DNA from 4 places in the Caballeronia grimmiae genome. Region 3 is predicted to be linked to each of the others. Evidence: predicted binding sites of a transcription regulator. Region 3 holds the regulator's gene; each other region holds the start of a gene.
What was found. Region 3 encodes FliA, which starts transcription of late flagellar genes. Its sites were predicted from a motif close to CTAAAGTTTNNNNNNNNNNNGCCGNTA; they were not measured.
Positions count from the first base shown of each region.

Region 1: motA (flagellar motor stator protein MotA) is a predicted target of FliA. The motif match lies at 4,338-4,364, and genes of this name have one in related genera.
Region 2: bcsB (cellulose biosynthesis cyclic di-GMP-binding regulatory protein BcsB) is a predicted target of FliA. The motif match lies at 4,128-4,154, and genes of this name have one in related genera.
Region 4: LDZ21_RS04015 (DUF4088 family protein) is a predicted target of FliA. The motif match lies at 4,638-4,664, and genes of this name have one in related genera.

Region 1 covers NZ_CP084271.1:2,706,963-2,714,811, reverse strand. Annotated here, with positions in the region: gene LDZ21_RS13015 (Cof-type HAD-IIB family hydrolase) at 1-599, shown strand, start outside; gene LDZ21_RS13010 (hypothetical protein) at 651-944, opposite strand; gene aqpZ (aquaporin Z) at 1,253-1,981, opposite strand; gene LDZ21_RS13000 (glycosyltransferase family 4 protein) at 2,192-3,256, opposite strand; gene flhD (flagellar transcriptional regulator FlhD) at 3,933-4,238, shown strand; gene motA (flagellar motor stator protein MotA) at 4,421-5,281, shown strand; gene motB (flagellar motor protein MotB) at 5,286-6,242, shown strand; gene LDZ21_RS12980 (response regulator) at 6,319-6,705, shown strand; gene cheA (chemotaxis protein CheA) at 6,763-7,849, shown strand, end outside.
Region 2 covers NZ_CP084274.1:473,810-481,658, forward strand. Annotated here, with positions in the region: gene LDZ21_RS25530 (transporter substrate-binding domain-containing protein) at 28-822, shown strand; gene LDZ21_RS25535 (dihydrofolate reductase family protein) at 865-1,545, opposite strand; gene LDZ21_RS25540 (hypothetical protein) at 1,603-1,827, opposite strand; gene LDZ21_RS25545 (SLATT domain-containing protein) at 2,090-2,545, shown strand; gene LDZ21_RS25550 (ATP-grasp fold amidoligase family protein) at 2,472-3,338, opposite strand; gene bcsB (cellulose biosynthesis cyclic di-GMP-binding regulatory protein BcsB) at 4,334-6,502, shown strand; gene bcsZ (cellulose synthase complex periplasmic endoglucanase BcsZ) at 6,506-7,690, shown strand; gene LDZ21_RS25565 (cellulose synthase subunit BcsC-related outer membrane protein) at 7,675-7,849, shown strand, end outside.
Region 3 covers NZ_CP084271.1:102,541-110,389, forward strand. Annotated here, with positions in the region: gene LDZ21_RS00465 (branched-chain amino acid ABC transporter substrate-binding protein) at 1-240, shown strand, start outside; gene LDZ21_RS00470 (cytochrome b/b6 domain-containing protein) at 360-881, opposite strand; gene LDZ21_RS00475 (PepSY domain-containing protein) at 902-1,165, opposite strand; gene LDZ21_RS00480 (thiamine pyrophosphate-binding protein) at 1,243-2,934, opposite strand; gene LDZ21_RS00485 (hypothetical protein) at 2,984-3,166, opposite strand; gene flhF (flagellar biosynthesis GTPase FlhF) at 3,185-4,909, shown strand; gene LDZ21_RS00495 (MinD/ParA family ATP-binding protein) at 4,902-5,819, shown strand; gene LDZ21_RS00500 (RNA polymerase sigma factor FliA) at 5,840-6,571, shown strand; tRNA gene LDZ21_RS00505 (tRNA-Arg) at 7,301-7,376, opposite strand; gene LDZ21_RS00510 (c-type cytochrome) at 7,660-7,849, shown strand, end outside.
Region 4 covers NZ_CP084271.1:843,712-851,560, reverse strand. Annotated here, with positions in the region: gene LDZ21_RS04050 (lactate utilization protein B) at 1-148, opposite strand, end outside; gene LDZ21_RS04045 ((Fe-S)-binding protein) at 145-888, opposite strand; gene LDZ21_RS04040 (FadR/GntR family transcriptional regulator) at 1,012-1,782, shown strand; gene LDZ21_RS04035 (CreA family protein) at 2,060-2,539, shown strand; gene LDZ21_RS04030 (helix-turn-helix transcriptional regulator) at 2,601-3,437, shown strand; gene LDZ21_RS04025 (AzlC family ABC transporter permease) at 3,615-4,286, shown strand; gene LDZ21_RS04020 (branched-chain amino acid transport AzlD family protein) at 4,283-4,606, shown strand; gene LDZ21_RS04015 (DUF4088 family protein) at 4,761-5,525, shown strand; gene LDZ21_RS04010 (ATP-dependent helicase) at 5,538-7,664, opposite strand; gene LDZ21_RS04005 (hypothetical protein) at 7,810-7,849, opposite strand, start outside.

The DNA.
Region 1 (7,849 bases), 270 kb from region 3:
ATATCTACTCGCGCGATCTCGCACCGGCGTTCGTGCGCCGTCTGGTGCAGCCGGACGTCGTGGGCGAGCACGGACGCGTGATCGTCAACCTGTTCGCCGACGACGCCTGGCTTATCGACCGCCACGCGCCGGAACTGCTCGTCTTCCATCAGGACTCGGGCTTCAAGTACGAAGTGATGGATCTCTGCGAGCACGACGGCGAGAACATCGCGAAAGTGCTCTATATCGGCGAACCGGCGGATCTCGCGTACACGGCTGAAAACCTGAAGCGGGAATTCGGCGATTCGCTGTACGTCACGTACTCGCTGCCGGACTGCCTGGAAGTGATGACGTCGGATGTATCGAAAGGCCGCGCGCTGCGCTACGTGCTCGAGCGGCTGGATATCGATCCCGCGCATTGCGTCGCGTTCGGCGACAACATGAACGACATCGACCTGCTGGAAACGGCCGGGCATCCGTTCATGATGAACAACGCCAACCCGGACCTCATCACGCGCTTGCCGAACGTGCCGCGCATCGGCAACAACTTCGAGGCGGGCGTCGCGCATCAACTGCGCAAGCTGTTCGATATTCGCGACGAAATCGCTTCGCCGCGCTGATATTGCGGGAGGCGGGCGGCATCGCGCCGCCTCGCTTCCGGCCTCGCGCGATTAGCCGCGATGCCCCCAGTTGTCCGAGCGGCCATGATCCCAGCGCGCGCGGTTCCAGCGTCCGTTGTCGTGGCCATAGCGGCCGTAGTTACCGCGCCAGCGCGGCTCCTCATGCCGCCACGCCGGCGAGCGATACACCGGCGCAGCAGGACGCACATAGACCGAGGCCGGGGCCGCATAAACCGGCGAGCCGAGCGAAACGCCGACGTGCAGATCGGTATGAGCCTGAGCCGCTCCGATGGCGCCTGCCACAAGGCCGGTCGCGACAAGCGTTTGAATGACGATGCGCTTCATGGTGTTTCTCCTGGAAGGCGACGTGTGTCGCATGAGTCCAATGTAAGCGCCCGCTGTCTTACACGCTTCGACGACTTGTTACGGGGTGCAAGCCGCGCGTAAGGGCGATGCTGTCGGTGGTGAAGCCCGGAAAGCCTTATATGGCGGGCGTTTTGCGGAGAAGCGCGATCCGTGCAGTGACGTTATTAAGCGGATTGCGTAATGCGCCATTACATCTGTCGCGCGTTTTTAATGCACGCCGCGCGCACGCGGCGCGAAAAACAAAACGGGCGCACCAGGCGCCCGTTTCTTTTGCTGCGTAAAGCCGCTTACTGTGCGACGGCAGCGACCTTGCGCGCTTCCGATTCGGAAGTCAGCAGCGGATAAACGATGCCCGCGATGGCCGCGCCAACGATCGGCGCAATCCAGAACAGCCAGAGCTGATCAAGCGCCCAGCCGCCGACGAAGAACGCCTGGCCCGTCGAGCGCGCCGGGTTCACCGACGTGTTCGTGACCGGAATCGAGATCAGGTGGATGAGCGTCAGGCACAGGCCGATGGCGATCGGTGCAAAGCCTTTCGGCGCACGGTCATCGGTGGCGCCGAGGATCACGAACAGGAAGAAGAACGTCATCACGACTTCGCAGACGAGCGCCGCGATCATCGTGTAATGGCCCGGCGAGTGCTCGCCGAAACCGTTCGCGGCAAAGCCGCTTGCGAAAAGGTCGAAGCCCGGCGCGCCGGTTGCGATCAGCTTGAGCACGAAGGCGCCGAGCGTCGCGCCGACCACCTGCGCGATGATGTACGGTGCGAGATCGCGCACCGGAAAGCGTCCCGCGACCGTGAGCCCGATGCTCACCGCCGGGTTCAGGTGACAGCCGGACACGTGGCCGATGGCATAGGCCATCGTCAGCACGGTGAGACCGAAGGCGAGCGAAACGCCGACAAACCCGATGCCCAGCCCGGGATATCCGGCGGCCAGAACCGCGCTGCCACAACCGCCCAGCACGAGCCAGAAGGTACCGAAAACTTCAGCGCCGAGACGCTTCGACAATTGCATGATCCAGCCCCGAGAAAAGATGAAGATCGTTGATTTGACGCAAGAAAGCCGTTTGCTTCTGCGGAGCGCAGTTTAAGCGCGGCTCATTTCCTGAACTGTCAAAAATGGTCGATCGTTGCGCGTTTCACGGGGCGCGCAGCTTTGGCGACACAAAAAGAAAATGCCGCCCGATTGGGCGGCATTCCAAAGCGGCAGCGAGAAGGGAAGGTATTAGCCCACTGCAACCTGACGCAGCACCGGGCGCTTCGCGGCCTGGAGCATCGACGTGTAGGTGTCGACATAGTTTTGCGCCATCGTCTTTGCGCTGAACCGGCGTTCGAATTGCGCGCGGATTTCGGTGCGCGACAGTTCGTCGATCCGATGCAGTGCGCCCACCGCGCCCTGAACGTCTTCGCAGATGAAGCCGGTCACGCCATGATCGATCACTTCCGGCACCGATCCGCGATTGAACGCGATGACCGGCGTGCCGCACGCCATCGATTCGATCATCACGAGGCCGAAAGGCTCGTTCCAGTCGATCGGGAATAGCAGCGCCTTTGCGCCCGAAAGGAACTCCGGCTTCTGCGCCTCGTTGATTTCGCCGACGAATTCGACGTGCGCCTGCGACAGCAGCGGCTCGATCGTCGACTTGAAGTAGTCCTGGTCGGCCTTGTCGACCTTCGCCGCGATTTTCAGCGGAAGACCGCTTTGCGCCGCAATCTTGATGGCGAGATCCGCGCGCTTTTCCGGGCAGATGCGGCCGAGGAACGCGAGATATTCCGGCTTCTTCTGCGGCTGCGGCGTGAGCAGATCGTCGGGCAGCCCGTGGTAGACCGTGTTCAGCCAGTTCGCCTGCGGCAGCGGGCCACGCTGGTTATTCGAAATCGAGATGACGTTCGCGTCGGTGAACGTGTTGAACATCGGTTGCAGTTCGGGCAGATCGAGACGGCCGTGCAGCGTCGTGACGAACGGCGTATCCATTTGCGAAAACAGCGGGAACGGCATGTAGTCGAGGTGGAAGTGCAGCACGTCGAACTCATGCGCGCGGCGGCGAACCGTTTCCAGCAGCAGCATGTGCGGGGCGAGCGGATCGCGGATGGTCGGATCGAGCCGCAGCGCGCGCGGCCAGGCCGCTTCGAGAGTCGCACGGGTTTGCGAATCGCCGCTTGCAAACAAGGTTACATCGTGGCCGAGATCGACGAGTGCATCCGTCAGGTAAGACACCACGCGCTCAGTGCCGCCGTAAAACTTCGGAGGAACTGCTTCGTGCAACGGTGCAATTTGTGCGATTCGCATAACGTGGTTCTCCAGTGTGGTCCGCGAGTGGCGGTTCGACGCCTGTGCGGTCCTTGCAATTCAGCGGCGGAGCGGCGTTTCTGGCGTGACTCCGGCCCTGTGCAAAGCATTCGTGTGAACATGCGGTGAAGCCGGTTGAACGATCGACGCATGCCATTCGGACGGGCAGCGCGCGTGCAGCGAGTTCGTCGCTCAGGCCGCCCAAGGTCGGTTCCGGCTGTCGACCGGGTTATCCCTTACGTTCATTATCGGGATCGAGAGCCGCATTACACGTCAATTTTCAATCGCTTAACGTTGTTACAGCGCGAAACAACGGCTGTTACGAAGTGAGAAATTGCACCGGGGCGAAAACGGTCGGAATCGTCCGACGCGCATTCAGCGCGGTGAATCGTTTTAAAGCAAAAATTGTTCCTTCGGCATCGCTCCTAAAGTCGCGCCGCTTTCAGCCGATAAAGCCTCTGCCGACCAGCAGGCATCACGCGCGTGTACGACTTTTTCCTACACGATCGCGGGCGAATTTCCGTCGGCGAGTCGGTGCGTTCATCCGATAGGCACGCATACCGCACCGGGCGACAATCAGCCGACATATGCGGGGCCGAATGCGCCGTTTTTTTGGCGCATTCGAGCAAACGTTTCCCGCTTGGCCTGACCAGCCACGAATCGACTCGGGGGAAAGATGACGGCCACGATTACAGGCGTGCTCGCGGAAATCCGCGAGGTGAATCTGTCGTACCTGCTTCTCGCGCAGCGCTTGCTGCAAGAAGACCGCGTTGCGGCGATGTTCCGCCTCGGACTGTCCGAGCGCGTCGCGGAGGTCGTGTCTGCGCTGACGCCGACGCAGGCGCTGAGGGTGGCTTCATCGAGCCATCTGCTGTGCCGCTTCCGGTTCGACGATCACACGATTCTTTCCTCGCTCGCGGACAAGGGCACGTCGGCGGCCATCACGCAGGCCGCCGACGTCCCGGTCGCGCAGATCGTCTGAACGCTTCGCCGCGTCGACCGCAAGACGACGCGCGCTAGCAAGCGATTGCGCTATTAAGCCATTGCGCCATTGCGCCGCAAGCCCCTCGCGGCGCCCGCCTAAAAGTTTTCTCCCCGCATGCCGTAAACATCCTTAACCGCGCGCTCACGCCGGTCATCCGCAATAAACCCGAGGACTTGCCCGTGCTGATCTTTGTTGGAACGCTCGTGACCTTGCTGTCCGTTTTCGGCGGTTACGCGCTCGAAGGCGGCCACCTTGGCGCGCTCGTGCAGCCGGTCGAAATATTGATGATCGGGGGCGCGGGCATCGGCGCGTTCATCCTCGGCAACGGAATCAAGACGATCAAGGCGACGCTGCTCGTCATCCCCACGCTTTTCAAGGGCTCCAAGTACAACAAGGACGTGTACATGGAACTGATGGGCCTGCTCTACGTGCTGCTCGCCAAGGCGCGCAAGGAAGGTACGCTGACGCTCGAAGCCGACATCGACGATCCCAACAAGAGCCCGATTTTCAGCCAGTACCCGAAGATTCTCGCGGACCATCACATCGTCGAATTCATGACGGACTATCTGCGCCTGATGGTCGGCGGCAACATGAACGCGTTCGAGATCGAAAGCCTCATGGACGAGGAGATCGAAACGCATCACGCCGAAGGCGAAGCGCCCGCGCAGGCGCTTTCGAAAGTGGGCGATGCGATGCCCGCGTTCGGCATCGTCGCCGCGGTGATGGGCGTCGTGCACACGATGGCGTCCGCGGACCAGCCGCCCGCGGTGCTCGGCGAGATGATCGCGCAGGCGCTCGTCGGCACGTTCCTCGGCATTCTGCTTTCGTACGGCTTCATCGCGCCGCTCGCGAACATCGCGGAGCAGCGTGTCGCCGAGCAGACGAAGATGTTCCAGTGCATCAAGGTGACGATCCTCGCGAGCCTCAACGGTTATGCGCCCGCGATCGCGGTCGAGTTCGGCCGCAAGGTGCTGTTCTCGACCGAGCGCCCGTCGTTCTCGGAACTCGAAGAACACGTGCGCCGCGTGAAGGCGAAGTGACGACATGAGCAGCGAAAAGGATCGGCCGATCTTCATCAAGCGTGTCGTCGGCAAGGGCGCTAAAGGGCATCACGGCGGCGCGTGGAAGCTCGCGTATGCCGACTTCATGACCGCGATGATGGCGTTCTTCCTGCTGATGTGGCTGCTGTCGTCCACCTCGCCGGTGCAGCGCCGCGGCATCGCCGAATACTTCAACATGCCGCTGAAAGCCGCGATGGTCGGCGGGAAAACGGTCGGCATGGATTCCAGCATCATCACCGGCGGCGGACGCGACATTTCGAGCCCCGACCCCGGCACCACCCGCATGACCGACGCGCGCACCCCGCGCAACGAAGTCGACGAGGAAGCGCTCAGGCAAGCGACAACCGAACTCGAGCGGCGCGAGCAAGTGCGCCTGCACGACCTGCAAGTCAAGCTGATGGCGGCGATCGAAGCGAATCCCACGCTGCAGCAGTTCAAGCAGCAGATTCGCATCGAGTCGACGCAACAGGGTTTGCGCATCGAAATCGTCGATACGCAGAAGCGCCCGATGTTCGCCCTCTCCAGCGATACGGTGCAGCCCTACATGCGCGACATCCTGCGCGAGATAGGCCGCACGCTCAACGACGTGCCGAACCGGATCGTCGTGCAGGGGCACACCGACGCCGTGAAGTACGCCGGCGGCGAGAAGGGCTATAGCAACTGGGAACTGTCGGCGGACCGCGCGAACGCGTCGCGGCGCGAGTTGATCGCGGGCGGCATGGACGAAGCGAAAGTGCTGCGCGTGCTCGGCCTCGCGTCGACGCAGAACCTCAACAAACAGAATCCACTCGATCCCGAGAACCGGCGCATCAGCGTGATCGTGCTCAATCAGCGATCCGAAGCAGCAATGCTGCGCGAGGACGGCACGCGCGGCGCGGTGTTCGACAACGCCCCCGCGAGAGCGGACGCCGCGCCGCTTTTCAACAGGCTCGCAAATTAAGCGGCATCGCGTCAAAAAAACGCTCAAGACTGCACACGTTTTGGCCGACATCAGGGCAAGACCGCGAGACACACACATGATCAAGAACATTCTGGCAATCGACGATTCCGCCGCCATGCGGCAAATCCTCTCGGCCACGCTGACGACAGCGGGCTACGAGGTGACCGTGGCGTCGGACGGTAACGAAGGACTCGAATGGGCGCTCGCCGAGCGCTTCGATCTGGTGCTCACGGACCATCACATGCCCAGCAAGAGCGGGCTCGACCTGATCGTCGAATTGCGGGCGAATCCGGCCTACAAGGCCACGCCGATCCTCGTCCTCACGACCGAAGACGGCGAGCCGTTCAAGGACGCGGCGCGGGCGGCGGGCGCGACCGGCTGGATCGAAAAGCCGCTCGATCCGGACCTGCTGACCGAAGTGGTCGCGGCGATCGCGGACTCGCAAGAGCAGGCGCAGCACTGACGCACGGACGCGGCGACGCATTACGGAACACAACAGCATTCTCGCGGTGATACAAGCATGACACTCGACATTACCCAGTTCTATCAAACCTTCTTCGACGAAGCCGATGAACTGCTCGCGCAGATGGAGCAACTGCTGCTCGTTCTGGATATCGCGAATCCCGATCCCGAAGACCTCGCGGCGATCTTCCGTGCGGCGCATTCGATTAAGGGCGGCGCGGCGACCTTCGGCTTCACGGCGCTGACGGAAACGACGCACATCCTCGAATCGCTGCTGGATCGCGCACGCAACAACGAGCTGGTCCTGCGCCCCGACATGATCGACACGTTCCTCGCGACGAAGGACGTCCTTTCCGATCAGCTCGCCGCGTATCGCGCGAGCGAGGAACCGGATGCAGCCGCCGCCGCAGCCATCTGCGCGAAGCTCGAACGGCTCAAGAACGAAGACGCGGCCCAGCAGGCCGTCGCGGTCGCGGAGCCGGCGACGCCGGCGGTGATCAAGCCAGCCGCAGCCGCAGCGGCGCCGGCCTACGAAGGCCCGAACGCGCCGCCTGTGCACGTGCTCTCGCAGGCCGCCGAAGCCATCGAAGACGACGGCAACTGGGATGGCGCATTTGAAATCGCCGACGGTGCGACTGAAGCAAAGAACGCAGGAACCGCAGCCGATGCGTCGGCTGCGGAAGCAGGACCCCACCTGAAAATTACGCTACGGGGGGTGGGCGAGAAGGACCTGGCGACCTTAACCGAGGAGCTGGGGAACCTGGGCAGCATCGTCGGAGAGAAAAAGACGGACGCCGAACTCGTGCTTTGGCTCGATTCGGACGTCTCCGCCGACGATATCGTGGCTGTTTGCTGCTTCGTGATCGATGAATCGCAGATCACGATCGGCCGGGGCAAGGCGCAACAAGGCGCGGCTCCGGCGCCGGAGCAACAGACGCCGCAGGCTAAGCCGGTTGTATCGCAGGCGCAGGACGCGCCCGCATCCGCGGCTCGGCAGAAGGACGAGGACACGGCGAAGGCGGCGGTGAACGTGGCCGCCGCCATCCCGTCATCGAATGAAAAACAGAAGACCGCAACGGGCGACGCCGAGAAAAAGGCGCGCCCGGCCGCGGCGGCATCGGCGGAAGGCAGCTCGATTCGCGTCG
Region 2 (7,849 bases), on a different replicon from region 3:
GCACATTCATAACGACGGAGACACCACTTGAAAGCCAGTAAATTCATTGCACGCGCTGCTTTGGCAACGTTCATGTTCGCGGGCGCGATGCATGGCGCGATGGCCGAACAACTCGACGACATCAAGAAAGCGGGCGTGGTTCGCGTGGCCATCGCGATGGGCACGCCGCTTTTCAGCTATGCCGACGAGAACCTCAAGCCGGCCGGCTCCGATGTCGATACCGCTGCGGCGCTTGCGAAAGACCTCGGGGTGAAGCTGGAACTCGTGCAGATCACCAACGCCGCGCGCGTGCCGACGTTGCAGGCGAAGCGCGCGGACCTCGTCATCGCCGACCTTTCCATTACGTCGGAGCGTGCGAAGGTAGTCGATTTCTCGACGCCGTACGCGGTCATCACGATCATCGTGGGCGGCATCAATAGCGCGAAGGTCAGGGACTATGCCGATCTCGATGGCAAGACCATCGGCCTCACGCGTGCAACCGTCAACGACACGCTGACGACGCAACTCGCCAAGGGCGCGCAGATTCAGCGCTATGAAGACGACGCGACGCTCATCACGTCGATGGTGACGGGCCAGATCGACGTCTTCTCGAGCACGCCGTCGAACCTGCAGGAAATGCAGCGCCGCGCGCCGCAACGCCACATCGAAATGAAATTCGAGCAAAAGAATTTCGATCTTGGCATTGCGATGAACAAGGACCAGCCGCGTCTGAAAGAGTGGGTGAACAACTGGGTCCACACGAACATGCAGAACGGCAATCTCAATACGATCTACAAGAAGTACCACGGCCGTGACTTGCCGGATGCCGTGCGCAAGAGCTAAGTCGTTCTGGAGGCGGCGGATATCCGCCGCTTCGTCAGGCCATCAGGCCTTGCGCGTATAGCGCAGCCAGACGACGTCATTGTCGAGTGTCTGCACTGACTCCAGTTTCAGATATGCCGGCTTTTGCCACTTGTTCATTGCGACTTCGAACGACGACGGATGCGCTTCGCGTCCGTCGACGAGTGGAATCAGCAGGACGCTGACCTCGTCGGCCAATCCCGCATTGACAAAAGCGCCCGATACGTGGCCGCCTCCTTCGACGATCAGCTTTTCGATTGCCAGTTCGCGCTCCAGCGTATCAACGACGCGTTCGAGATCGAGATCTTCTTTCCCGCCGAACACATACGACGCGCCAATGGATTGCAAGTAGGCGAGATAGTCGTCCTCCACCGTTTCAGCAAGCACTTCGACGATATGGGAATCGAGTGCGGTGCTGCTTTTCCATGCGACACGTCCCTTCGGATCGATGGAAATGGCATATTGACTGGCGTCGCGCGTAGCGAAGTGGTCCGTGCGTGGAATCGGCTCTTTAGCCAGGCCGCGCGGATAGTCCCGGTCCTTGCCGTGTGAGATTTCCTGCATCGTCGCGCGGCCGCACGCCCACGCGTCGGCCTTGAACGTGGCAGCGGCTTCTTCATAGCAAGGGGAGGCGAAGCTGAGATGCCAGCCATCGGTCAGGCTGCGGCCATCGACCGACGACATCATGTGGCAAACGATATGCATGGCTACTCCAGCGTTGTCGAGTGCAACGCTGGCGCAAAGCCTGTGCCTATATCGGACTCAGGCTGGCTTCTGATCCGGCGGCAGCGGCCCTTCCTCGTCGATGGTGCTTCCCTGACGCCAGACGTCCTTGCCGGCCTCGGAGAGTTTGCCGCTGCTCGAATTCTTGCCCGCCTCTGTGCCTTCGACCGCCATATCGCCGCCTGCCTGCTCTTGCGACGGTAGCTTCTCGCCTTCGCGCGCCGCGATGCGATCTTCCTGCGACCTGCCTGCATGTGTTGACATAGGCCCTCCATGAAATGGAACTACTGGCCGATACAGCAAGCGTCAGGCCCATCACACGCGAAGCACGTAAAAGACGATAGATGTCTCTGTCGCCATGCACAGTGTCAGTCATTAACCATAAAGTGCTTCAAACATGACTGACTTTGCGACGAGCACGGAGCAAGCTAAAGACTGCCTCAAATGTCATCCGCCGGACGATACTCGATCGTTACTGCTTCAATGGATAAGACGCGCGCGCGATGCGCAAATCCGCCACTATGCAATGGCGGACCGGCTATCGGCATACGGGAGACACCTCGGGCTTGCAGTGATCGGAATGACCGCGCTAACGGGTACGTCGTCGTTTCTATCGCTGGTGACGACTGCCGTGTCACCCGAGTTGAGAATCATCGTCGGGATGACGAGCATGGGCGCGGCCGTTCTCGCTTCGTTGCAGACCTTCTTGCGCTTTAGCGAGCGCGCTGATCTGCATCGAAGAGCCGGCGCTCGCTATGGCGCTGTCCGGCGACGACTCGAAGCGATGCTCGTGCGCAGCACGAACGGCCAGGACATGTGCGACATGACGGCGGTGCGCGATGAACTCGATCGCATCGCGCAAGCGGCGCCGCATGTACCGCGACGCGTCATGCGCTGCCCGCCGCGCGTCAGCTCATCAACCGGCCCCATTCATAGTCGACGGCATCGGGACGCATCGGAAACACGCCCGCCCCCGGCGTGAACGTCAATTCGCCGAAGTAGATCTTGTCGCCGGGCGCATACAGATCGACTCGCACGTATTCGAAGCCTTCGGCAAGCGCGGTCGCAATCGACAGCAGCTTGTCGAAGTTGTCCGGGCGAGGCAGCGGCACGTCGCTGCGCGCGTAATGGCCAATGGCGATGTCGAGCCGGTTCCAGTCGCCGTCGTACATGTCGCCGCGCGGATGTTCGCCGAAGCGGTCCGAAATGAGCGCGGTGAAGACCGTCGGCTTGCTCTCGCCGGCGCGGAAGAAGCAATGCATCTTGATGTCCGCGGGCACGATGCCGGTCTGCTCGAGCAGCAGCTCCTCGAAGAAAATGCGCGGGCTGATAGTGCGGTAATGGCGTTCGCGCGCCACGCGATAGAAGTCCGTTGCCAGCCACTGCTGCGCCAGCGCATGCAATTCTTCGAAGGTCGTCTCCGATTTGTTGCGGACCAGCTTGACGAAGCCGCTTCCGTGATTCGCCTTCATCACGAAGCGATCGGGAAGGGCGTCGAAGACATCGCGCGTGAACTTGTCCGGCGCGGCGTAGAGCTTCGGCAAGTGCTCATCGCCAATCTTGCTGCGGACATAATCGCGCACGGTCAGCTTGTCCGTCAGATCGACGAACCTCGGGTCCGGATACAGGCAGCGGTAGAGAATCTTCTCGTTGAAGGTCTTCGGCGCTTTGATATTAGGAAAACGGCCGACCTTGTGCAAATGAGCGATGCGCAAGAAAACGCTATCGGGCAGCCAGTCCTTGGCGCCGTCGACCAACCTTTTGGAAAGCGACATTCTTTCTCCCGGATAGGACGCGGTGTGTCGTTGTGTCAGTGATCGAACAAATGATACTTACGTTTGTAAATTAGGCAACGGTTTGACCACCTGAAAATGCATCCGCTTGCGCCGTGCGGGGTATCGCACAGACATCGGGTTATTCGCCTGACCTTGCGCTAACAGAACGGTCGTGCGTACGGAATTAGCCAACGCATTAATACCGGAATGGAGATCGTAGCCCGAACCCCACGCAAACGATGCAAGCAATAGTAACGAGGCTTTGCCAAAATCTTTGCGTTCGTAAAACCGGTCATGAAGTCCGCTAAATGCGACCGATTTACCGTTTAACGGCTTCCGTTCAATTGGCGAGTGATACAGGTGAATAGGTAAAAGCGGTGATGTCAAGGACAGCGATCAATGGCGCGAAAATGGCGGCGGTGACATCTGGACAGAAGCGAGCATCTTGCGGTCTCGCGTAAAGGGCCTTACTAAATTCGCAGAGAAACCAGACACTAATCACCGCGCTACCATCCGTCGTTTTCCAATCCTCAACGATTGCTTCTAGCGATTCACCGGCGAGGTAGTAGTTGCCTGGAGCATTCAATGCCGGGTTAAATGGAGTCGAATCACTCCACTTAGGACGACACATCGTTAATGCCGATTTACGTAAAACGCCTCACAGCTTTTCCACGCCTTTTTGACAAACGTGTGAAACGAAATGAGAATTCGTAAGCCTGCGTGCGGAACCGCACATTGCCGCTTATCCTGTGTTTATAGAGTTGTTTCCGGGACGCCCACGCCAACGAACTCCAGATTGCACGGGCCAAGCGGTAAGAAAGACTGAGAGCTTTGAAGACAGGCCCGCAAAAACGAGGTCGGAATTAGTGATGCTAACGATTCAAACAGAACCGAAGGGGGGCGGGGCGGGCGGGCGTCCGAACGTGCGCTCTAAACCGAGAGTTCGGCCGTTAGTCTGGATAACGGAAAGATTCGGCTTCCCGTTCGTCGTCGCGATGATCGCGTGGCTGGCAACCGTTCTGACACCTCCCGCTCTCGCTGCACCGAACGCTACGCAGGCATCGCTCACGGGGACCGGGGACGCGAGCGACGGCAAAGTCCACATTCCTTTCTCTGCGCTGGGCGCATACCGCACGCTAAGTCTTCGCGGACTGGAAGACGTACGCACGGTGAACGTGGGCGTGAGGCGCGATCGCATCGTCAAGGCTGCGCGTCTGCGGCTTGTTTATTCGTATTCGCCAGCATTGCTGTTCCCGATGTCGCATCTGAAGGTGTCGATGAACGACCAGGTCGTCGCGACGCTGCGGTTCGCGCCTGAAAGCGCGGGGCGGACGGTGACGCAGGACATCGAGATCGATCCGCGTCTGATGACCGATTACAGCGCGTTGCAGCTGAAGCTGATCGCGCACTATTCGATGGAGCACTGTGAAGACCCGGGCAATACTGGTTTGTGGGCCGATATCAGTTCGAACAGCGAGATCGTGCTCGACGAAGTCCCGATCACGTTGCCCAACGAACTCGCGCTTTTGCCCGCGCCGTTCTTCGACGAACACGACGTCAACCCGTTGCGGCTGACGTTCGTGCTGCCGTCGAATGCAAGCGATGCCACGCTGCGCACCGCATCGGTGATCGCATCGTGGTTTGGATCGCTCGCGGATTACCGCAAGGCCCGCTTCCCCGTCACGCCCGACTTGCCGAAGGACGATCACGCCGTGCTCGTCGGCCGTCTCGAGGACTTGCCGCCGAACGTTCGTCCCGTCGGCGTCAGCGGACCGGCGCTCGTCATCGCCGACAACCCCGCCGCGCCCGGCCACAAGCTGCTGATCGTCACAGGGGCGAATGCACAGGATGTCGACAGCGCCGCCTATGCACTGGTGCTGCGCACGCCGGGCCTTTCGGGGCCGGTTGCGAACATTGGCCGCCGCGATCCCGAACCCGAGCGCAAGCCCTATGACGCGCCGCGCTGGACGCCCGTCGACCGGCCCGTTCGTTTCGCTGAAATAGTCAAGCGTCCTGAACAATTGCAATCGCTAGGCGGCGCGCTCGAAACCATCAGCCTGGAATTGCGCGTGCCGGTCGACCTCACGTCGTGGAACGAAGTCGGCGCGCCACTCGACGTGCGCTATCGCTACACCGCGCCGAGCGTGCAGAACAACTCCGCGTTGTCGATCGAGATGAACAAGCAGTTAATCAAGTCGTATCGCCTGACGCCGAACGGCGACACAGCCGGTGTGAAGTCGTCCGGTGCGCGCGGCTCGACGGCTGAACTGGAAGTGCCGGCCTATCAGCTCGTCGGCGATAACCAGCTAGATTTCCGCTTCAATCTCGATTCCGAAAAGAGCACGCTGTGCGCCGGCGCGACCGGCAATCCGGCGCGCGCGTCCATCGATCCCGAATCGACCATCGACTTCAGCCGCTTCGTGCACTACGCATCGATGCCGAATCTCGCGTACTTCGCCAACAGCGGTTTCCCGTTCTCGCGCATGGCCGACCTGTCGCAGACGGTCGTCGTCGTGCCCGTGCACCCCGCGCCTCACGAACTCGAAACCATGCTCACGATGCTGGGCCGTATCGGCAAATGGACCGGCTATCCCGCGTTACGCGTGCAGGTCGCGCGTCCGTCGGAAACCGCGCGTTTTGCAGACAAGGACGTGCTGATGATCGGCGGATCGCCGGCCGCGCCGCTCGTCAGCGCATGGAGCGAGTCGATTCCGCTCGCCGTCGATACGCGCGCCGCCGATGTGAAGCGCGTCGGCTTCTCGAAGGCGCAGCAAGCGGGAGCCGGCGCGCTGCGCCTCAACGTCGACGCGGCGCTGTCGGCGGTGTATGGCTTCCAGTCGCCGGCGGCGAAGGGGCGCTCGGTCGTCGCGCTGGTGGCGAGCGACGCGACCCGCGCCCGCGAACTGCTCGATGCGTTCGATGACCCGCAGCTCGTCGGCCTCATCCGCGACGATGTCGCCGTGATCCAGCGCGACAGCGTCGAGAGCGCGCGCATCGGCGAACGCTATGCGGTGGGGCATGTGCCCTGGCGAGACCGGGTGCTAGGCTTCGCGTCGCGTCATCCGGTGCTGCTCGGCATCCTCGGCGTGCTGGCGGGCCTGCTGCTCGCGGTCGGCGCGTTCAACTTCCTGCAGCGTCTCGCGCAGCGTCGACAGGAATTCTGAGCGATGAACCGCCGCCCCACATCCCCTCTTAGTTTCTGGCTGCTCATCGGCGTGGCCGGGCTTATTCTTGCGCTCGTCTTCGCGCCCGCCGCGCGCGTCGAAGCGGCCGAAGGCTGCGGCCCATGGCCCGCGTGGGAGCAGTTCAAGCGCGATTTCCTGTCCGACGATGGCCGCGTGATCGACGCCAGCGAAGCCGACCGGCGCACCGTGTCGGAAGGGCAGTCCTACGCGCTCTTCTTCGCGCTGGTCGCCGGGGACCGCGCCGCCTTCGACAGGGTCATGCACTGGACCGAGAACAATCTTGCGGATGGCGACCTGACCGGCCATCTCCCGGCGTGGCTGTGGGGACGCGCGAACGACGGCTCGTGGACCGTGCTCGATTCGAACCCCGCTTCGGACGCGGATTTGTGGATCGCCTACGCGCTGCTCGAAGCCGGCGCGCTGTGGGGCGAGCGCACCTACTCGCTACGCGGCGCACGACTCGCGGCGCGGGTGCTGGAAGACGAGACGTTTCCCGTCGCGGGCGTGGGGCGGTTCCTGTTGCCGGGCACGACGGGATTTCGTCCGACCGACGATACGTGGATCGTCAATCCGAGTTATGCGCCGTTGCAAGTGCTGCGCGCACTGGCGACGCGTTTTCCGGCCGAGCGCCGCTGGCAGCAGCTGGTCGATGGCAGCGCCGTCATGCTGCGGGATTCCGCGCCGCGCGGCCTCGCGCCCGACTGGGCGACGTATCGCGCGGGCCATGCATTCGACCGTGACGCAACCGCCACCGACGACACGACCGGCTCCTACAACGCAATTCGCGTCTATCTGTGGGCCGGAACGCTCGATGCGGACGACCCCCGCGCTGACGGGCTGCGCCGCCATTTCGTGCCGTTCGCCGACTTCATCGCGGCGCGCGGCGCGCCGCCCGAAAAGATCGATGCCGCAACCGGCGCGGCAGCGGCCAACGACGGCAACGCGGGCTTCTCGGCGTCGGCGGTGCCGTTCCTCGTGTCGCTCGGGCAGCGCGCGCTGGCGGCGGGACAGGCCGCCCGCGTCGCCCGGCTGAACGCGGAGAGCGCACCGGGCTACTACACGAGCGTGCTGACGCTGTTCGGCATCGGCTGGTACGAGGGGCGCTATCGCTTCGCCGCCGATGGCACGCTGCGTCCCGCATGGAGCGCCACATGCACGCCACGGTGAAACAGGGCGCCTGCGGCGGCGCTGTTGCGGCGTTGCTCCTCGCTCCGGGCGCGGGGCGAGCGTCGGGCGCATCGCCGCCGGACGCATTGCCCGAGGATGCCGGCCGCTTCTACGACATGTCGCGGATGTGGGCGGCGAAGCATCGCGACGATCTTGCGC
Region 3 (7,849 bases):
GTGCAGACGTACTCGCCGTACGCCTATGACGGCGCAATGGCCATGTTCACCGCAATGAAGGCGGCCAACTCGACGGACCCGGCAAAGTACCTGCCGATGCTCGCGAAGACCGACATGCAAGGCGTGACGGCGAAGCATCTGTCGTATGACGCCAAGGGCGATCTGAAGAACGGCGGCATCACGCTGTACAAGGTCGTCGGCGGCAAGTGGACGACGCTGCAGAGCGTGGGCGGCAAGTAAGGTTTAGGCTTTCGCCTTGAGTGTTGGAACGGCCCGGTTCGCGTAAGCGACCGGGCCGTTTTGCATTGAGGTGGCCGTTTGAATTTTGCAGGCAAACGGCTGACCGCGCCGCCAAACGGCTATTCCAACGGCTTATTGACCCGCTTATACCCCGTCACCATCGCGCGAATGAGTTCCTCACGCGTCCAGACGGTCATCAGCACGGCCGCGGCGATATGCACGCAAGCGAAGATCTCGATGACGAGCGAAAGCCACGTATGAATCTGCTGCGGCCAGTCTTCGCCCCAGAAGGTATCGAGCCGCATGAGCCATCCCGACACGCCGAGCGCGAGGATCAGAAGCCACAGGAAGAGCGCCATCAAGCCGCCGAGCGGATTGTGCGATTGATGATGCAGCGGCCGGCCCGCCGCGAGGGAGCGGAAGTATTCGCGCAGACGCGCCGGTGTCGGCCACCACGCCGAGAAGCGCGCATTCGTCGAGCCGATGAACCCCCACACGATGCGCGCGACCACGAGTCCCGCCGCGATGTACCCCAGCAGCCGATGCGTGGAATCCGTCGGCCCGAAAAGATTCCACACGACGATGCCCGCGACCGCCCAGTGCGTCAGCCGGACCCAGATGTCCCAGACCTTTACGCGCATCGACATGACGAACAGCGTGCTCAGTCGACTTCGGACTTCACGACATCGAGCGTTTTGGTGTCGTAGTAAATCTCGACTTTCTTGCCGTCCTTGTCGCGACCGTAGATTTCGTAGCAGTTGCCATCGACCTTGAACTTGCGGATCTTGTAGCCCTGCGACTCGATCTTGGCCTTCGCATCCGATTCCTTCATCCACTCGCCTTTCGGATGCGCCGTGCAGTCCGCTTTCGCGAACGCCGCACCGGAGAAGCCTAGCGCCAATGCAACCGCAAGAATTTTGAGCATCGCTAACCCCCAGTAATTTGGAGCGAATTACTCTACTGCCACCGGGGGTTAAGAGCAAGCAAATCGAAAGCTGGCGGTCAACGCTTGCCTTGCTGACGAACCTGCTCCAGCGTCGCCGCCGGCGTGCTCTGATCCTGTGGAATGCGGATTTCGATGAGCGCGGGCAGCCCGGACTCCACGGCGCGATCGAACGCGGGCATGAACTGGTCCGTCGTCTCGACGCGTTCCCCATGCGCCCCGAACGCGCGCGCATACGCGACGAAATCCGGATTGGTCAGCCCCGTCCCATGCACGCGATGCGGATAGTGCCGCTCCTGATGCATGCGGATCGTGCCGTACTGCGCGTTGTTCACGACGACGAAAATCACCGCCAGCCGATACTGCATCGCCGTGGCGATTTCGTGGCTCGCCATCATGAAGCAGCCGTCGCCGGCGAAGGCAATCACCGTGCGATCCGGATACAGCGACTTCGCGGCGATGGCGGCGGGCACGCCGTAGCCCATCGCGCCGCTCGTCGGTGCGACCTGCGAGCGGAAGTGCCGATACGAATAGTGTCGATGCAGCCACGTTGCGTAATTCCCCGCGCCGTTCGTGAGAATGGCATCGGCGGGCAGCCGTTCGGCGAGCGCGCGCATGATTTCGCCAAGCTGGACATCGCCCATCATCGGCCTGGGCTTGCGCCATTCAAGATACGCGGCGTGCGCGGCCTCGGCGGCTCCCGTCCATGCGATCGCGGCGGGCGGTTCGAGCGCCGCGAGCATCGACGCGATTTCCGGCATGCCCGACACGATCGGCAAATCCGCGCTATAGACGCGCCCGAGCTCTTCCGCGCCCTGATGCACGTGGATGAGCGTCTGCTTCGTCTTCGGGATATCGAGCAGCGTGTAGCCGCCCGTCGTCGATTCGCCCATGCGCGGGCCGAGCACGAAGAGGACATCGGCGTCGCGCACGCGGGCAGCGAGCGCCGGATTGATGCCGAGGCCGACATCGCCCGCATAGTTCGGATGCTCGTTGTTCAGCGTGTCCTGGAAGCGGAACGCGCAGCCGGCCGGCAACTGCCATCGCTCGATGAAGCGCGCGAAGTCCTGTGTGGCAGCTTCCGTCCAGCCGCTGCCGCCCGCGATCACGAAGGGCTTCTTCGCATTGGCGAGCATGTCGCGTAGCCGTTCCATCTGCGCCGGCGCGGGCGATGCCGCCACACGCTGATAGCGCGGCGCGGCCGGCGCGGCATCGCAGGCTTCGGTCAGCATGTCCTCGGGCAGCGCGAGCACGACCGGACCCGGACGCCCCGCCGTCGCGACGTGAAACGCATGACTCATGTATTCAGGCACGCGGCGCGGATCGTCGATCTGCGCGACCCACTTCGCCATCTGCCCGAACATGCGCCGATAGTCGATTTCCTGAAACGCCTCGCGATCCATGTGGTCGCGCGCGCATTGGCCGATGAGCAGGATCATCGGCGTCGAATCCTGATACGCGGTGTGCACGCCGATGGATGCGTGCGTCGCGCCCGGCCCGCGCGTGACGATCGCGACGCCGGGCCGGCCGGTCAGCTTGCCGACCGCTTCGGCCATGTTCGCCGCGCCCGCCTCGTGGCGGCACACGATGGTCTGGATCTGGTCCGTTTCGTCGTGCAGCGAATCGAGCACGGCAAGAAAGCTCTCGCCGGGCACGCAGAACACGCGCTCGACGCCGTGTTGCACGAGCGCATCGACGACGAGACGCGCGCCGGTGGTTTGAGTGGAAGCGGGGGAAACATCGGACGCCATGCGTAAAAGTCTCCTGTCGGTTCAGGTTGGCAGAAAAGCGCCCTATAGCTTACGCCGTGGTCGGCACGGCGAGCCGAATCTTTACCGCGATCTGCTCCATCAGCCGAAATACCCCTTTTTCACACCCCTTATCCAGCGATAGACGCAGGCGCTTCTTCGCAATAATGGCTTCACTGAAAAGCGGACACGTCGAAACATCCGGCGACGCCCGCCTCGCAAAGATCGCAGTCATTCCTCATCGGGGGCAAGTTTGAACATCCGTAAATTCATTGGCGCGAACAGCCGCGACGCACTGCGACAGGTTCGGGAAGCGCTTGGCCCCGATGCAATCGTGCTGTCGAACCGTACGCTGGACGATGGTTCCGTGGAGATCGCCGGTTGCGCGGATAGCGATATCGCGTCGATCTCGCCGAAATCGCAAGAGCTGGCCGCGCCCGCGACGTTCGCGAGCGCCACACCGCGCGCCGCGCTGGCGCAGGCAGCAGCCGCTGCGGCAAAGCACGCCGCACCGAATCCGTATGCGAGCGGCGATGTGTTCTCGTCCGTGTTCGGCGCGAAGCCCGACGCCGATGCCGACGCAGCCGACGAAGCACTCGCCGACGAAGCATCCCGCACGATGGCCGATTCGAATCCGTGGCTGATCGAGCATGCGCGACGCATCGCCGAGCAGGCCGCGACGCCGTCGAATCGTCCGCTGACGGCATCGTCGGCAATTGCACGCGGCATGGGCGTGCCGGTGGCGCCGAAAGCGCAAGCCGCCGACAAGCCGGAGACGGCGAACTACCCGCTGCGCCAGGCCGCGCAACCGAAGGTCGACACGCCCGAGTGGGCGCGCGAAGCCGCGCAAGTCGCCGCACGCCGCGCCGCGCAGAAGATCAACGCAAGCGCGCCGCAAGCGGAAGCATCGCCGGCATCGCCTGAAGGTGCGTTCGAAGGCTTGCCAGCGAATGCGGCGGCTGTCGTCACCGAGGCGATTCGTGCGCGCATGGAGCAGGTCGTCAACGATACGGTGATGAACGAGCTGTCGTCGATGCGCTCGATGATGGAAGAACAGTTCTCCGGCCTGCTGTGGGGCGATCGCCAGCGCCGCATGCCGAGCAACGCCGCGCTGACCAAGCACCTGTTCGCCGCGGGCTTCTCCGCGCAACTCGTGCGCATGGTCATCGACAACATGCCGGAAATGGAAAACGCCGAGCACGCGCTCGAATGGGTGCAGCAAGTGCTCGAATCGAACCTGCCGGTGATGGCGAGCGAAGACGCGCTGATGGAACGTGGCGGCGTGTTCGCGCTGATGGGCCCGACGGGCGTCGGCAAGACGACGACCACCGCGAAGCTCGCCGCGCGCTGCGTGATGCGCTTCGGCGCAAGCAAGGTCGCGCTGCTGACGACGGACAGCTACCGGATCGGCGCGCACGAGCAGTTGCGCATTTTCGGCAAGATTCTCGGCGTCTCGGTGCACGCGGTGAAGGACGCGGCCGATCTGCAACTCGCGCTTTCGGAGTTGCGCAACAAGCACATCGTGCTGATCGACACGATCGGCATGAGCCAGCGCGATCGCACCGTGTCCGATCAGATTTCGATGCTGTGCGGCGCGGGTCATCCGGTGCAGCGCCTGTTGCTGCTGAACGCGACGAGCCACGGCGACACGCTCAATGAAGTGGTGCAGGCCTACAAGAGCGCGGCCGATCAGCCGCCGCTCGCGGGCTGCATCCTGACCAAGCTCGATGAAGCGACGAACCTCGGCGGCGTGCTCGATACGGTCATCCGCTACAAGCTGCCGGTGCATTACGTATCGACCGGACAGAAGGTGCCGGAAAACCTTTACGTGGCGACCAAGCGTTTCCTGATCAAGAGCGCGTTCTGCATTCCGCGCGACGGTTCGCCGTTCGTGCCGCAGGACGAGGAAGTGCCGGCGCTGTTGTCCGCATTGTCCGCGCGTGCCGCGGCTGAACTCCATGAGGTTCGCTTTGGATAAGCTCGTCCTCGACCAGGCTGAAGGCCTGAGACGGCTCCTGACGCGTGCAGGCTCGCGCGTGGTGGCGGTCGCGGGCGGACCGGCGGGCATCGGTTGCACGTCGGCGGTGGTGAATCTCGGCGCGGCGCTGGCCGTGCATGGCAAGGATGTGCTCGTCATCGACGAGCGGCAGAACGGAACATCGGTGAGCCGCATGGCGGGGCTTTCCGGATCGCAGGCGATGAGTGCGGTGATGTCCGGCCGTCACGCGTTGCAGGAAGTCGTCACGCGCACGCCGCTCGGCTTTTCGCTGATCGCCGCGCCCCGCGAGGAGCGCGTGAGTCACGACGCCGCGCAGTGCCGCGCGCTGCTCGACGGACCGGCGGACATCGTGCTGATCGATACGCAACTGGATCGGCATGGCGCGCTGTCGTCGCTCGCGGCGCAGGCGCATGACTTCCTGATCGTCACGCGGGCGGCTGCGCCGGCGATCACCGAGGCGTATGCGTGCATGAAGCGTCTGCACTACGCGCATGCAATCGGCCAGTTCCGCGTGCTGATCAATCACGTGCAGAACCCGGCCGATGCGGCGGTCGCGTTCGACAACCTGTCGGGCGTGGCGAGCCGGTATCTGGCGGTGGCGCTCGTGCAGGCGGGGTATGTGTCCGAGGATGCGCGCATTACTCGGGCGAGGGAGCTGTCGCGTTCGGTGGTGGAGGCGTTTCCGGCTACGGCTGCGGCGCGCGACTATCGCCAGATTGCGGCCGAGCTTCTGCACTGGCCGATGCGTTCCACGCCGGCTGGGCGTGATGCTGAAGTTGAAAACGAAATGCAGTTTTTGGATGGCGAGTCTGACAAGGGCGGGCGGGAAGTGGCGCGAAGAGCGTCGATGTTTCCCGGCCATGCATTGAGCAGCACGGCGTCGATGTGATCAAGACAAAGGTGACCCAGATGTACAACGCCCAAGGCAAACTCTCGCAGTCCGACGTGTTGACGCGCTATGCGCCGCTCGTTCGCCGGCTGGGGCTGCAGCTCGTCGCCAAGATGCCGGCGAGCGTCGACCTCGACGATCTGATTCAGGCCGGCATGATCGGCCTGATGGATGCGGCGAGCCGTTACAAGGAAGATCAGGGTGCGCAGTTCGAGACGTATGCGAGCCAGCGCATTCGCGGCGCGATGCTCGATGAACTGCGCGCGAACGACTGGCTGCCGCGCAGCATGCGCAAGACGTCGCGCGAAGTGGAATCGGCGGTGCACAAGGTCGAGCAGAGCCTTGGCCGTTCGGCGAGCGAGACGGAGATCGCCGAGCATATGAAGCTGCCGCTCGACGAGTATCAGTCGATGCTGCAGGACTTGCACGGCAGCCAGTTGATCTATTACGAAGACTTCGACCGCTCGGCGGACGACGAACCGTTCCTGGATCGACATTGTGTGGATCGGTCGGACCCGCTTTCGGCGTTGCTCGATGACAGCCTGCGTGGCGCGTTGATCGAGGCTATCGATCGGCTGCCGGAGCGGGAGAAGCTGCTGATGAGCCTGTATTACGAGCGCGGGTTGAATCTGCGGGAGATCGGCGCGGTGATGGAAGTCAGCGAGTCGCGGGTTTGCCAGTTGCATAGCCAGGCGGTGGCGAGGCTGCGGGCGAAGTTGCGGGAGCAGGAGTGGACGGGGGTGGAGGCTTGAGGGGGCTGAACTGCGGGGACGGTGCAATGTCGCTTCGTTCCTGCGGCCCCGCGCACCGTTAGAGATGCCAACTTTTGGCGCTGGTTGGCTGACGCTTGGTCGTCGATGACGTGGTGTTTGGCGCGATTGGCTACGGGGGATGGCGCGGAGACTCGTCGTCTTCTGGGATGAGCCTGATATCTCGGTGGTCCGTAGCGGAAACGCACGTCAGCAACGCATATCGCGGAATGAATTCTTGCCGCGTGGGCTTGGCTGATCTGCGAGGAGTGAGCCTTAAGCTTTCATGGGCGATGACTGCGGTAGCGGCTGAGTATCGAGAGCCGCGCTTTTGCTCGCGAGATTGACCCAGACCCGGCTCAACGCGACAGATGATTCAGGCAGCAGACTGCTCTCAACGCCGCGATTGTCGAAGCTCAGGCAGCGTGAGCCCAGTCCGGGCTACTGTCGGTTGCGTAGCGGTAAGCAAGTTGCAAAAAGAGCCAGGGGAATGCGATGCACTTCCCGCCGCCAAGATGCCGTAGTCGGCAGTCGGCAGCAACCCTTGCTTCTCTCGTTTGAATGCGGTCTTGATTCTGCACGCCTTTTGGCGACATTGGCCAGGCAACGGCAAATAGGCGCATCCGCGTTGAGTCTCGGCCCGACTGTTTAAGCGGAGAAGCGAGCGGTAGCACGAAGCCTTGATTCAGGAAGCGCGCTTGAAGCGATCGACCTCTGCTTCAGCGATGATGATGGCGCGCCCGGCTGGGATCGAACCAGCAACCCCTGCCTTCGGAGGGCAGTACTCTATCCATTGAGCTACGGGCGCATCGGCGGGAGCCTTGCTTGCGGGATGCCGAAAGGCGACAGCAAGACTCATGCGAATCCGAGAGGATACCTGTTTTTCAAACATCCGTCCACGGCGAGCGCTTCAACGCAAAATCCAGCACCCTCGAACTGCGGGTAAACGCCCGTCACCCGCCTCGCCGCCCCGCCGCCTTCCGTTAAACGTTCCGTCTATAATCGACCGTGCCTTTGACGACGCAAGGGCGAAGCGGTAGCCGTCACGCTGTCTGAACCGACTCAATCAAAAAACGGGAGACGAGACAAGCATGAGCGAAGCACCCCACGGAGCTCCGATCAGGACACCCGGCCAACTCATCGCGGCGATCATCGCGGGGTTCGGCATCCCGGTCGCCATCATCATCCTGCTCGCCGTTTACGTCGATACCTCGACGCGCACCGGCGCGGGCACGAACATCGACGCTTCGGTGCAAGAGCGCGTCGCGCCCGCCGCGAAAG
Region 4 (7,849 bases), 740 kb from region 3:
TCGCTTCCCATTCGGGGATGCCGTGCGCCTGCGCGTCGCGCTTGCTGCGCAGATCCCACAGGCGCTTGTCGTGAAACGCGACGTGATCGGTCTTCTGCAGGAACGCGCCGGCCGCCTTGGCGTGATCGATTCGTACGGTCTTGCTCATGCCCGCGCTCCATTCAGGACCTGCGCGATGTGGATAAACCGCGCGTCGAGCTTCATGCGTTCCGCGCAGCCTTGCTGATGCATCAGACAGGACATGTCGCCCGAGACGATGTACTCCGCCCCGGCACCGATGTGGTCGCGCACCTTGTCCTGGCCCATGCGCACGGACACCGCTTCCTCGGTCACCGAAAACGTGCCGCCGAAGCCGCAGCATTCATCGGGGCGCGCAGGCGAGACGAACTCGATGCCCTTCACGCCCTCGAGCAATGCGCGCGGCTTCGAATATCTAACACCGGCGACTTCTGAATTCGATGTCTCGCGAAGATGCCGCACTGCGCTGCAACTGTTATGCAGCCCGACTCGATGCGGAAACTCGGCCCACGGAAACTCGCGGACCTTCAGTACGTCGTGCAGGAATTCGACCAGTTCGAAGGTGTTGCGGCGCACCTTCTGCACGTCGCTCGTCTGCTCGATGGCGGTGAAGTGCTCGCGCACATGATGCGTGCAACTCGCCGATGGCCCGACCACGTAGTCGTAGTCCGCGAAGTTGCGCGCGAACACACGCTCGGCGCCGGCGGCTTCCTTGTGCGCGCCGCTGTTGGCCATCGGCTGGCCGCAGCAGGTCTGATCTTGCGGATAGTCGACATCGACGCCGAGCCGCTCCAGCAATTCGAGCGTGGCGATGCCGACCTGCGGATAGAACGCATCGATGAAACAGGGGACGAACAGGGCAACTTTCATGGCGTATCGTGGGAGGAAATCGCGTGTCTGGTCAGCTTGGTCTGACCAAGACTTTAAGGATCCGGCGCTTTCGTGTCAAACTAGGTTAATCCAGCGTCCTTGCCTGTGCATTTCATTCGACCGATGACCTTCCAGCCCGTCCACCCGCATTCCTACGCCCGCGTGCGCCTGTCCGATGTCGTGTCCGGGCAGATTCGGGAACTGATCTCGAACGGCACGCTGCTGCCCGGCCAGCGCCTGCCCGCCGAGCGCGATCTGGCCGAGCAGTTGAACGTGTCCCGGCCGTCGCTGCGCGAAGCGCTGATCCGCCTCGAATCCGATGGCTTCATTCGCGCGGTGGCGCGCGGCGGCTTCGTCGTGTCGGACGTGACCGCGCCGCTGGTTTCGCTGCCGCTCGCGGCGTTGCTGCAACAGCAGCCGGACGCCAGCGGCGACGTGCTCGAACTGCGTCACGGCCTCGAAACGCTCGCCACGGCCTACGCCGCCGAGCGCGCGACCGAAGCCGACCTCGCGCGAATCCGCGCCGCGTTCGATGCGCTCGAAGCCGCCGTCGCCCAGAAAAGCGCGCGCATCGCGGAAAAGGACGCGGCGTTTCACCTCGCCATCGCCGATGCGACTCACAACGTCGCGCTCGCCCACGTGATGCACGGGCTCAACGAACTCGTGCGCGAATCGATGCTGACTTCGCACCGTCTCGTCGACTATGACGACGAAGTCGAAGCCGACCTGCTCGTTCAGCATCGCGCGATGCTCGACGCAATCATCGCCCGCGATCCGGCGCGCGCCCGGGACTGCGCGGGCGCGCATCTCGACTACGTGCGGGCGCTCTATCGCGACGGCGCAAAGGGGAAGGCGCGCAGCCGCGTTTCTCACGATGACATGACGAATTCGTAACGTGCTCGTAAGATTCGATAGGACTTCGCCTACACGCATTTCGGACGCAGACGGCTAACGCGCGATGAACGAACTCGCGATACTGAAACCGTCGTCAACAACATGCGCAAGGAGGACAACATGCCTTATCTACTCGGATGGCTGCTCGGCGTGCCGGTTATCGTGCTCGTGATTCTGTATCTAATCTTCCATTGAACCGGCCGCAACAGACCGCAGCAAAAGCAACGAAGGGCGTCGTTACAATACGGCGCCCTTTTCTTTTTTCCGAAGGATCGTGATGAACCGCGCCGCCCGTCTGACTTCGACCGCATCGCTCGTTTTTCTGCTTGGCGCGACTGCCGCGCACGCGGAGGAAATTGCGAGCGTCAACACGAACTTCCGCATCACCGGCTCGGACCGCGTGAGCGTCGAGGCCTATGACGATCCGCTCGTCGGCGGCGTGACGTGCTATGTCTCGCGGGCGCGCACGGGCGGCGTGAAAGGCACGCTCGGCATCGCCGAAGATCCGACGGAAGCGTCGATCGCGTGCCGCCAGGTCGGGCCGGTCGCGTTCAAGGAACCGCTCAGGCAGAAGAGCGATGTGTTCACGGATCGCATGTCGTTCATCTTCAAGACGCTGCATGTCGTGCGGATCGTCGATGCGAAACGCAACACGCTCGTGTATCTGACGTATAGCGACCGTATCGCGAGCGGCAGCGCGAAGAACAGCGTGACGGCCGTGCCGGTGCCGCAGGGAACGGCGATTCCGGTGAAGTGAGCACGGCTCGCGGGCAGGCGAAGTTGTAAACTGACCAATTCGCCTTCGAACGATCCGCTCAATGAACGCGCAACGTTTCTCCAACGCCGCACGCTACTGGCGCTCGCCGCTCGTGCCGGACGCGGACATGGTCACCGCCGAGTACTACGACCACGAATTCGCGCCGCACTGGCACGACGCGTACACGGTGCCGGTCATCGAAGCGGGCGCGGAGTGCTATGACTATCGCGGCTCGCGGTACGTGGCCGAAGCGGGCTCGGTGCCGGTGATCAATCCCGGCGAGTTGCATACCGGCGCGCGGGCCGTGGATGCCGGCTGGCGCTATCGCGTGTTTTATCTGCCGGTGCCATTCGTCGAAAATCTGGCGCGCGAGATGTCGGGGCGCGCGACGGCGGCGCCGTGGTTCGCCGCAGGCATCATCCGCGATACCGATCTGGCGAGGCGGCTCGTGGCCGCGCATCGGGCGCTGGAGCGCGCCGGACAAGCGGCCAGCGCGGACCCGCTCGCCGCCGAAACCGCACTCGTCGATGCGGTCAGCACGCTGCTCGCGCGCCATGCGCTCGAACGGCCCTCGCCCGCTCCGCTCGCCGCCGATGCGGTCCGCGTCGCAACGATGAAAGCCCGCCTCGCCGACGATCTTCTCGAACCCGTCACGCTCGCGGAACTCGCCCGCACGGTCGGGCTGTCGATGTTCCATGCGGCGCGGCTCTTCACCCGCGAAACGGGTCTTGCTCCGCATGCGTGGCGCAATCAATTGCGCATCGCGCGGGCGTTGCCGGCGTTGCGCGCGGGGACGTCGATCGCGCATGTCGCGGCGGCCAGCGGGTTCACCGATCAGAGTCATTTCACGCGGCACTTCAAGCGCGCGTTCGGCGTTGCGCCGGGACGCTGGCGCTGAGTCCGCCGTTTCCGCGTCGCGACCGCAAGAACGTACAAGCCGGCCAGGGCACGACTGGTTATCCTCCGCAAGCTGGCAACACGCACATGTCGTACTGGAGGGAGGACCACCTTGACCGCATCATCATCCACCAATGCGCTGAGCGAATTCGCCGCCGGCGCGCGTGACACCATCCCGATGATGATCGGCGCCGCGCCTTTCGGCGTCATCTTCGGCACGCTCGTCACCGCGAGTCCGCTCGCGTTGTGGCACGGCCAGCTCATGTCCCTCGTGGTGTTCGCCGGCTCGGCGCAGTTCATCGCGGCCGGCATGATTGCCGGGAATGCGAGCTTCGCCGTCATCTGGGCGACGACGTTCGTCGTCAATCTGCGGCACATCCTGTATTCGGCGACGCTCGCGCCCTACGTCGCCCATCTGCCCGCGCGCTGGCGCTGGGCGCTGGCCGGCCTCATGACCGACGAAGTCTTCGCCGTGGCCTACGCGCATTACCAGAAACGCACGGCGGGCGAGATCGGGCCGCATTACTTCTTCGGCTCCGGCGTCGCAATGTTCCTCAACTGGCAAGCGTGGACGCTCATCGGCCTGTTCTTCGGCGCGGCGTTTCCGGGCCTCAAATCACTCGGGCTGGACTTCGCGATGGTCGCGACGTTTATCGCGATCATCGTGCCGCAACTCGTCGCGGCGCGCTTCGTGGCGGCGGCGCTGACGTCGGGCGTGCTGTCGTTCGCGTGGCAAGGCTGGCCGTACAAGCTCGGTCTGCTCGCGGCGGTGCTCGTGGGCGTCGTCGTCGGCATGCTGCTGACGATGACCGACGCCAAAGCGGGACTCGACAAGGAGCGCGTGCGATGAACTATGTGCTGCTGATCTTCGGAATGGCGCTCGTCACCTATGTGATCCGCGCCGCCGTGTTCGTGCTCGGCGAGCGGCTCACGTTTGCGCCCGTCGCGCGTACCGCGCTCGGCTTCGTGCCGGTGACGGTGCTGACCGCGATCATCGTACCGATGACCGTGTCGCCGCACGGCAACGGCGCGGAGCTGACCTGGCGTAATCCGCAGCTCGTCGCGGCGGTGGTCGCCGTCGTCGTGTGCGCGTTGACGAAGCGCACGCTTTTGACGATCGCCGTGTCGCTCGCAGTGTTCTTCTTCTGGCAACTGGTCGTGTTGCGTTAGGCGTTGCGCAGTGCGCGCCTTACAGAAGCCACTCAAGTTTCCGGCTCCCGCGCCGATATCAGAATCGAATGGCCTCCGCTCTCTGCCGGCGGGCCGACAGCATCTCCCGCGAGTGGGCCATCGGGCTGCCCCGAGCGCGGAACCGGAAACCGACATGCCGCAAATCACCCTTTCGCTTCGCGACGAGACGATCGCTTCGCTGCAACGCGACTTCGAAGCGTTCTTGCGTCTCTCGCTGAAGCTCGACCCTCAGTTCATCACGCCGTCGTTCGAGGACTTCCTGCGCGCGAAGCTGCTCGACAACCCCACGCCGCTCACCGAGCAGGCCGTGCAGCGCATGCTCACGCACGGCCAGTACGCCTGGGCGAAGCGCGCGCTCGACAAGGAGTTTCCGGACGTCGTCGAAATCCTGATTCGTCAGGCGGCGGAGCACGGCTTCGCGTTCGCGATTCGGTCGGACTGGAGCGCGGAAGATCTGCTGAAGGCATCGCGCGAATGGGCGGCGGCGATCGTCACCGAGGCGAAGGGCGATGTATCGCAAGTCGATGTGCTTGCCTCGCAGATCAAGTCGGCGGCGGCGGATATCCGCACGGTCGAGGAAAAGATGCAGACGCCGGCCTGGCGGCTCGCCGATTCGCTTCGTCAGCGTGTCCATGACGCGAAGGTCGCCGTGGAAACCAACGTCGGCTCGACGGCGCGCGAAAAGCTCGGCGAACTGCGCGCGCTGCTGCGCCTCAGCATCTTCTACGGTTCGGTGCAGAAGCAGGAAGCGCAGCAGTTGCTCGAATATCTGCGCTCGCTGCGGCCGGAATTGTTCGTCGAAGAGCCGTATGACGGCTTCACGCGGTTCGCGGCGTGGCTGCGGAGCGTCTTCGGCCACGCGCCGCGAGCGGCGGGCGCGACGCGGGCCTCGCGCTAACGAGGGCGCGCCCTACTCCCACATTCCCTTGAGCCGCGCGGCGATATCGATCTTCGCTTTCGCCGCCGCCGCGAGCCCTGCCGCCGTCGGCGCGGCGGCGACCGGCACGGGCGGCCATGCGGCGGCCTCGAAGTGCGGCATCAGATGCGGCGGAATGAAGCGTGTGCGCTGCGCCCACACGTGCCTGTCGCCGAGGTTCGTCTGGTTGTGCACGTAGAACCGTTGCGGCGCGATGACGTGCAGGTCTTCCTTTGCCCGCGTCATGGCGACATACAGCAGGCGGCGCTCTTCGTCGAGTTCCTCTTCGCTGCCCGTGCCGAGATCGGACGGAATGCAACCGTCGACGCCATTCAGCACGAACACGTTGCGCCACTCCTGCCCCTTCGCGGAATGGATGGTCGAGAGAATCAGATAATCCTCGTCGATGAGCGGCACGCCCGATTCATCGCTTGTCGCGTCGGGCGGATCGAGCGTCAGTTCGGTGAGAAAGCGCTCGCGCGTCGGATACGTCGACGCGATGCTCTCCATCTGCATCACATCGCCAATGCGAATGGCCGCGTCCTCGTGGTTGCGCTCGAGGTGCGGCTCGTACCATCGGCGGATCATTTCGAACTCGGCGGGCCAGCCCGATTCCCGTCCGCAAAGCCTGGCCATCAGGGCGACGAAGCGCGGCCAGTCTTCGCTCGCGCGTGCGGGCGCGCTGAAGGCTGCAATGGCATCGGCTGCCCGCGCGTTCTGGGCGACGCCGTCAAGCAGGCGTCCCGCGATCGCCGGCCCGACGCCCGGCAGCAGTTGCGCGACCCGAAAGCCCGCGACGCGGTCGCGCGGATTCTCGGCCCAGCGCAGCACCGCGAGCACGTCCTTCACGTGCACCGAATCCAGAAACTTGAGCCCGCCGAACTTCACGAACGGGATGTTCTTGCGCGTCAACTCGATTTCGAGCGTCGCGCTGTGATGCGCCGCACGAAACAGCACGGCCTGCGACTTGAGCTTCATGCCGCCCTCGCGCGCCTCCAGCACCTTTTCGACGACATAGCGCGCCTGATCGGCCTCGTCGGCGACGGCGACGACGCCCGGCTTCTGCGCCGATGCCTTGTCGGTCCACAAGTCCTTCGTGTAGCGCTCGGCGGCGAGCCCGATGACCGCGTTCGACGCTTCGAGAATGGACTGCGTCGAGCGGTAATTGCGATCGAGCGTGACGGTCGCGGCGGGCGGATCGAAGTGTTGCGGGAAATCGAGGATATTGCGCACGGTCGCGCCGCGGAACGAATAGATCGACTGCGCATCGTCGCCGACGACGGTGAGGCCGCGCCCGTCCGGTTTCATCGCGAGAAGAATGCTCGCCTGCAAGCGATTCGTGTCCTGATACTCGTCGACGAGCACGTGATCGAAGCGGCTCGACAGATCGGCGGCAATCGCCGGCTCCGCCGCGAGATGCGACCAGTAGAGCAGGAGGTCGTCGTAGTCGAGCACGCTTTGCGATTGCTTCGCGCTGACGTAGGCGGCGAACAGGCGCTTCAGATCGGCTTCCCACTCGCGGCACCACGGAAACGACTGATCGAGCACCGTCGCGAGCGACGCGCCGGTGTTGACCACGCGCGAATAGATCGCGAAGCACGTCGACTTGGCCGGGAAACGCTTTTCCTTCGACGACAGCCCGAGTTCGTGCCGCACGAGGTTCATGAGATCGGCGGAGTCTTCGCGGTCGTTGATGGTGAACGAAGGCGCAAGCCCGACGATATCGGCGTAATCGCGCAGCAGCCGCGCGCCGACGCCGTGAAACGTGCCCGACCACGTAAGACCTTGCGCGATGGCGCTGCGGTTGCCGAGCGCGTTCGTCGCGATGCGCGACACGCGCCGCGTCATTTCGAGCGCCGCGCGGCGCGAAAACGTGAGCAGCAGAATGCGATGCGGGTCCGCGCCCTTCACGAGCAGATGCGCGACGCGATGCGCAAGCGTGTTCGTCTTGCCCGATCCCGCGCCCGCGATGACGAGCAGCGGCCCGCCGGTGCGGCCCGGTTGGTCCACGCCGAATTCGACGGCGCGGCGTTGCGCGTCGTTCAGTTTCGCGAGATACGCCGCTGCGGCCTGATCTTGAGTGCGGGATGATTCGGCGGCGGTGTCGGGGAGCGTGAGCACGAGGACTTGAGCGGCGGATAGAAGTGACGCGACACTGTATATCCATACAACCCACGCGTGCAAGCCTTTGTCGACGCTAGCCTTTGGCCCTAAAACGCAACGGCCCGCGAACAAGGCGCGGGCCGTATCGACGGAAGAACCCGCCCTAGTCGGCTTTCTTCGCGTTCTTCAGCTTGGCATCGGCT